Regions from separate parts of the Nakamurella sp. UYEF19 genome, predicted to be linked through region 2. Evidence: riboswitches for the same ligand, from Rfam matches in the RefSeq annotation. Region 2 holds a riboswitch; each other region holds the start of a gene.

Region 1 (2,259 bases), on a different contig from region 2:
ATGGGCCGGATCGACGCTCGCCGACCGGCTCGCGGTCAGCATGCGGACCGTGCGGCGCGACGTCGACCGACTCCGTGCTCTCGGCTACCCCGTCTCCGTCACCAAAGGACCGGGCAGTAGCTACCGCCTCGATGCGGGCGCCGACCTGCCTCCCCTGCTGTTCGACGACGAGCAGGCCGTGGCGGTGGCCCTTGCCCTGCAGACGGCACCGACCACGGTCGCCGGTATCGACGACGCCGCGGCCCGAGCACTCACCACCATCCGCCAGGTGATGCCGGCACGTCTGCGCCACCAGATCGACGCCGTGGAGATCACGGCCGTCGGCAGCACACGAGATCCGATGCGGCCGCAAGTCGATCCGAAGGTCCTCGTCGCCGTCGGCACCGCCATGCGCAATCGCGAGGTGCTCCGGTTCGACTACGCCTCCGCTCCCGACCATGCCGACGCACGGCACGACGTGACCGCCTTCTTCCCACCCCGGCGGGTCGAGCCACACCACCTCGTCATGTGGAGTGCGCGGTGGTACCTGGTGGCCTGGGACCTGGACCGGGCCGACTGGCGCACCTTCCGCGTCGATCGCCTCACTCCGCGTTTCGGAACAGGCCCGCGGTTCGACCGCCGCGAACTACCCGCGGATGATGTCGGTCACTACGTGACACGGCAATTCGATCGCGGCTCGACCCGGCGGCGCTGGCCCTGCCAGGGCTTCGTGGAGCTCGACGCGCCCGCCACTCTTGTCGCACGGTGGGCACCGGAGGGCGCCACTGTGGAGGAAACCTCCGAGAACACCTGCACCCTCGGCCTCGGCGCGTGGTCATGGGTCGGCCTGGCCGCCCTCGTCAGCACCTTCGCTGCGGACTTCGAGGTGATGGGCCCGCCCGAGCTTGCCGCGGCCTGCGTCGAACTCGCCGAACGCTATGCCGCGGCCGGGCATCGCGGCTGACATCCCCGTCGCTCCGCTCGCCCCGGTTGACGGTGTTCCGTCGCCGACCGTAGGGTCGCGAGGACTGCTCCCCGTCAGCGAAGTCCGGTGCGAAACCGGCGCTGTCCCGCAACTGTGGTCCTCCGTGCTCCGGCCCGGGGGCTAGCCAGGTCGCCTGACGGGTGGGCGTGATCAACCGGCCTCGAGGAATGGGCCCCGGTTGGCGGCAGCTCTCCTGCCGTCGAGCGAGGCTTCCCTCGACAATCTGCAAGAGGGACACCATGCGTTTCGAGTCAGGGCGTTTCGAGTCAGGGCGTTTCAAGTCAGGGCGTTTCAAGTCAGGAACCGCCGCCGCAATCGTGGCCGTGTGCGCGCTGCTCTCCGGGTGCGGCACCTCGAGCGGGACGACCGCCTCCTCCGCAACCACCATTCCCACCGCGGTGGGGTCGTCCCCCACAGTCGCGTCCGCGCCGGCGTCGTCGATTCCATCGTCGTCGGTTCCGGCGTCGTCGGCCCCGGCTGCAACATCCAGCGCCCCCGCAAGCTCGGCTGCGACGTCCAGCGCCCCCGCAAGCTCGAGCGAACCGGCACAGTCAACGCCCGCCGACTCGGCCCCGAAGCGGATCGTCTCGCTATCCGCGAGCGCCACCGAGGACCTGTACGCGATCGGCGCCGGCGCCCAGGTGGTGGCGGTGGACAGCAACTCCAACTACCCGGCCGGCGTGCCGACCACCAAGCTGTCCGCCTACGAGCCGAACGTGGAATCGATCGCGAAGTACAGCCCGGACCTGGTTGTGCTCTCGGACGACATCAACAACATCAAGGCCCAGCTGACCAAGCTGAAGATCCCGGTCCTGGTGGAACCGGCCGCGACGTCGCTGGACGACACCTACCGGCAGATCCAGTCGCTGGGAACGGCCACCGGCCACACCGCCGCGGCGATCAGGACGGTCAACGACATGCGCGCGAAGATCACCGCTCTGATCGCTACCGTGCCGAAGCGCACCAGCCCGCTGACCTACTTCCACGAACTCGACAACACCCTCTACACGGCATCCTCGAAGACCTTCGTGGGCCAGCTCTACACGCTGGCAGGTCTGAAGAACATCGCCGACGCCGACAACCCGAAAGCGACCCCGTACCCGCAGCTGTCGGCCGAGTACCTGGTGAAGGCCGACCCCGACCTCGTCTTCCTGGCCGACACCAAGTGCTGCCAGCAGAGCGCAACGACATTCGCTGCTCGGCCTGGCTTCTCGGTCCTGTCCGCGGTGGGCGCCAAGCAGGTGGTCTCCCTGGACGACGACGTGGCCAGCCGCTGGGGGCCGCGTGTCGTCAAC
Region 2 (2,259 bases):
CCGCCGGCGGCCGAAAGGCTGCGGGCCGCAGACGAGCACGAGCACCTGGACGTCTCGGCGGTCCCCGCGGAGAAATGCTGCGAGGTCGCCCGCATCGGTGGCGTCGCACCGGGAACGGCGGCGAGGCTGGCGTGCGACGCGATGGTCGTCGCCATGGTCCGCGGTCACGCGGGCGCGGTCCTGAACTACGGCCGCAGGCGACGGCTGGTTTCGCCGCACCAACGGAGGGCCCTGATGGTCCGGGACGGCAGCTGTCAGTTCCCGTCCTGTGCCCGGACGACGCACCTCGTGGCCCACCACGTGCAGCACTGGGCCGCCGGTGGTACGACGGATCTCGGCAATCTGGTTCTGCTGTGCCAGCTCCACCACATGGCAGTCCACGAAGCCGGTTTCGGCGTCGCAGCCGCGGCGGACTCGACGAAGTCGGTACCCCGGTGGCAGTTCACCGACCCCGGAGGCATCGTGCTCGAGCCCGGTCGCTTCCGTGTCGATCAAGGCGACGGGTCCGGGTTCAGGACTACCTTCCCGTTGGACCGGGATCTGGACGAGATCACCCGGTGGACAGATCGTGGGTCCGAAGCCATCCGCCCGCGGTGGGCCGGAGAGAAGGTCAGCATCGGTGACATCGTCGACGTCCTACTGCGAAACACTCTTGACAGCAACCCCATCGACCGTCAGAAGGCGGCGTGATCGGACCGTTGTGGGGCCATGGCCCGGGGGCGCCCGTGGGGCCATTGCTCTGCGCGCACCCGGGGGGCTACGGTTTGGGCTCGTGAAGGTGTGAGGAAGCCGGTGTAAATCCGGCACGGTCGCGCCACTGTGAGCAGCGTTCGGGGTCTCCCCGGTTTCTGTGAGTCAGGTCTTCCGCCTTCACGTGCCCCCTCGATCACGGGACGCAGAATCCCGGAAGGAGCTCCACCATGACCACTGCTGCCACCAGCGTGGCGTCACCGACGGCCATCCCCACCCAGGTCGTCATCCCACTGTCCAAGGCTGCAGCCTGGCTGATCACGGCCACATCCCTGGCGCTCGCCGTGTACTACTTCGTGGGCATCGACCAGGGCGCCACCTCGGTCTTCGGGAGCAACACCGCCATCCACGAATTCGTGCACGACGCACGCCACTTCCTCGGCTTCCCCTGTCACTGAGCCGATCTCAGTCACCGAGCCCGTGAACATCGCAGCCAAATTGATTCTCAGAGGCCTGCTGGTCGGCGCCATCGCCGGCCTGTTGGCGCTCGCCTTCACTCGCATCTTCGCCGAACCGGTGATCAACAGGGCGATCGACTACGAATCCGCACGGGACGAGGCGCAGCACGCCTTGGACAAGGCTGCGGGCCTGCCCGTCGACGAACACGGCCACGACATCTTCAGCCGGACGATCCAGGCCAATCTCGGCATCGGAGTGGGGATGATCCTCTTCGGTGCTGCCGTTGGCACCCTGTTCGCGGTGGTCTACACCGTGTCCCTCGGCCGGGTGGGCGCGCTCCGGCCTCGGACGCTCGCAGTCCTCGTCGCAGGCGGAGGATTCCTCGCGCTCTACCTGGTGCCGTTTCTTGCCTATCCGGCCAACCCTCCGGCCATCGGCCACAAGGACACGATCAAGGAACGCAGCGTTCTGTATCTGCTGATGGTGGCCGCCGCAATCGTGTTCCTCGCGTTCGCCGTGCTGCTCGGCAAGCGGCTGACGGCACGCTTCGGCCACTGGAACGCGCCACTGATCGCCGCGGCGGCCTATGTCGTCGTGATCGGCGCGGCGACAGCCCTGTTGCCGTCATTCGGGATGCTCGCCACGAACGTCCAGCACTACGGGGCGCAGGCCACCGAGACGCCACTGCCCCTGCTGGATACCAAGGGCACCATCGTCTTCCCCGGTTTCCCGGCCGACGATCTGATCCAGTTCCGACTGTATTCGGTGGGCGCCCAGCTCGTCCTCTGGGCGGCCATCGGGTTGCTGTTCGCTCCGCTGGCCCACCGGGTGCTGGAACCGACGGACCGTCTTCGACAGGCGTCAGGTGATCGGGAGAAAGCGGCTGTCTGACGACGTCATCGACGAGATCGCTGATCTCGGACCGCATTTCGCAATGGAGATCAGCGATCCCGATAGCGGCGACGGCAACAACAGCAGCAACAACGGTGATCCCTGGCAACCGATTGGTGCCTTGATCGATGGCTCCGCAACTCTTCTGACGCGCTACCGGCAGGTCCAGGACGCACTGACCGCGATGTCCGGGGCACCGGTCGAACTGCGGGTCGCCGC
Region 3 (2,259 bases), on a different contig from region 2:
CCCGATGCCACGCACCGGGGTCCAGTCGTTGCCGAGCCCACCGGAGAACTTCGCCAGCAGCGCGTTGTTCTTGATCGACTGGAAGATGTCGTCGAGGTCGTCGTCGACGGTGGTCAGGAAGCAGGACGACAGCTGCGGCCGGGTGGTGCCGGCGTTGAACAGGGTCGGGGTGGAGGCCATGAAGTCGAAGCTCGACAGCAGCCGGTAGAACTCGATCGCAGCGGCCTCCCGGTCCGGCTCCCGTACGGCCAGCCCCATGGCCACCCGCATGAAGAAGGCCTGCGGTAGTTCGTATCTGGTGCCGCGGTGGTGCAGGAAGTAGCGGTCGTAGAGGGTCTGCAGGCCGAGGAAGGTGAAGTCGTTGTCCCGCTGCCCATCCACCGCAGCGCTGATGCGCTCGAGATCGAACTCCGCGAGCTGCGGATCCAGCTGGCCCAACTCGATCCCCCGTGCCAGGTAGGCGGGGAGGTACTGCGCATAGCCGGCCGTCATCTGCGCGGCGGTGGCCTGTGTCGGCGCGTCGTGCAGGAAGGTCAGGGCCTCGGCCCGGAGCGTGTCGGCGAGCAGCCGCGCGGCCACCTGCGAGTAGGCCGGCTCGGTCTCCACGAGTCCGCGGGCCGCCATGATCGGCGCCAGCCCGAGTTCGACCGTCGTCATGCCGTCGTAGAGGTTCGCCTGCGTACCGGCCAGGACCAGCGCGGCATCCGTCTCGCCCAGGCCGGCGCAGGCCTCGTCGATCACCGAGCTCAGCCGTTCGCGATCCAGCCGGGCGAGCGTCCCGTCCGGCCAGGTCACCGACATCGACGTCTGGATCGGAACAGGTTGCGACACAGCGGTGTTCCGCTCGTCACGAGCACGGCGGTGCTCCTCGCGGTAGAGGATGTAGGCGCGAGCGACGGCGGCGTGACCGCCCCGCATCAGCACCAGTTCGACCTGGTCCTGCACGTCCTCGAGATTGATCTTGCCGCCCGGGGCATGGCGACGGTGCAGGGTGCCGACCACGTCGTCCGCCAGTTGGGAGACCAGCGTCCGGAGCCGTGAGGACGTCTGGGCCCTCTCGCCCTCGACGGCCAGGAACGCCTTGGTGATGGCCACGATGATCCGGCCGGCGTCGAACGGGGCGGTGGAACCGTCACGGCGGATCACCGACAGATCGGTGCGGAGCTTGAGGTCGTGACGCAGATCAACGGGGTCGGGGGCGTCGGGAAGGTGAAGACCGCGCAGGGTCTGGGTCATGCTTTCTCCTCGCGAGAAAAGACCGGTGACGGCGGATCTCGGGGAGGATGCGCAGGACCGTCCTGGAGGCAGCCCGATCGGGGTGCCCAGGATGGCCTGGAGCGCAGGGACCCTCCCACGGGGTCGACCGACGGCGCGCACCGGCTGGCGCGCGCACTGATGGCAGGTCTTCGGACTCGCGGGCACGACCGGCTTCTGACACCGATCTCCTACTGGCCGTCGCTTCCCGAACGCCGGAGCGTTCAGTGCTTCATGACGACTGTCGTTCCCACTCACCGCTGCGGGGCAGTCCCGGATTCACACCGGATTCCCTGTTGGCACGCCCTCCCCGGAATTGCTCACTCCGGGTCAGGCGAACCACCAGCAGAACGGACAGTACATGTGGGGGGCATGTCGATCAACAACCCCCACATGTCGTGTTGGGCGTGTCGTCGAGCCGAGCTGAGACGGACCGGGCCCGACCTTGCTCACTGAAGCTGATGCTGCACGGCAGAAGTGGTTCGACGCGCTCTGACAGCGCTGCCCAGCCCGACCGTGACCACGCCGACCAGTACCACCGCACCGCCGATCAATTCGCCGGCCACCGGGACCTCGTCCAGCCAGAAGTAGGCGATCAACACCGCGAACGCGGGAACGAGGTACAGCAGAGACGTCGAGGTCACCATCTCCAGACGTCCGACGGCGTAGCCCCACAGGACGAATCCGAGGGCCGACGGAAAGACGCCGAGGAAGGCCACCGACCACCACGCCCCCGCAGACGCGCTCCCCATCTGGCCCCAGGCTCCGGGAAGGGCGGGCAGCAGCATGAGAGTGCCGGCGACCATGCCGTAGGTGGCGACCTCGACGCCGCTGTAGCGACGCAGGAGCGGCTTGATCATGGGGTGGTAGATGCCCTGGACGATGGTCACACCGATCAGGATCCACACCGACGAGGACAGCGACAGTTCCGATCGTGCGGACGCGACCAGGGCGACACCGGTGATCGCCACCGCGCTGCCCACGATCTTGATCACGGTCAGCCGT

Evidence for each region. A riboswitch is a leader RNA that binds a small molecule or an ion and turns the genes downstream of it on or off. The one in region 2 is predicted to bind cobalamin.
Region 1: linked by a shared signal. The riboswitch ahead of ABIB25_RS05995 (ABC transporter substrate-binding protein) and the one ahead of ABIB25_RS14395 (CbtB domain-containing protein) in region 2 are both predicted to bind cobalamin.
Region 3: linked by a shared signal. The riboswitch ahead of ABIB25_RS08285 (ribonucleoside-diphosphate reductase subunit alpha) and the one ahead of ABIB25_RS14395 (CbtB domain-containing protein) in region 2 are both predicted to bind cobalamin.

What each region holds. Positions count from the first base shown of each region.
Region 1 covers NZ_JBEPNO010000002.1:605,435-607,693, reverse strand. The annotation lists gene ABIB25_RS06000 (helix-turn-helix transcriptional regulator) at 1-943, shown strand, start outside; cobalamin riboswitch at 979-1,115, shown strand; gene ABIB25_RS05995 (ABC transporter substrate-binding protein) at 1,204-2,259, shown strand, end outside.
Region 2 covers NZ_JBEPNO010000009.1:110,944-113,202, forward strand. The annotation lists gene ABIB25_RS14390 (HNH endonuclease signature motif containing protein) at 1-690, shown strand, start outside; adenosylcobalamin (AdoCbl) riboswitch at 757-916, shown strand; gene ABIB25_RS14395 (CbtB domain-containing protein) at 921-1,148, shown strand; gene ABIB25_RS14400 (CbtA family protein) at 1,177-2,040, shown strand; gene ABIB25_RS14405 (hypothetical protein) at 2,015-2,259, shown strand, end outside.
Region 3 covers NZ_JBEPNO010000003.1:466,285-468,543, forward strand. The annotation lists gene ABIB25_RS08285 (ribonucleoside-diphosphate reductase subunit alpha) at 1-1,236, opposite strand, end outside; cobalamin riboswitch at 1,381-1,616, opposite strand; gene ABIB25_RS08290 (DMT family transporter) at 1,704-2,259, opposite strand, start outside.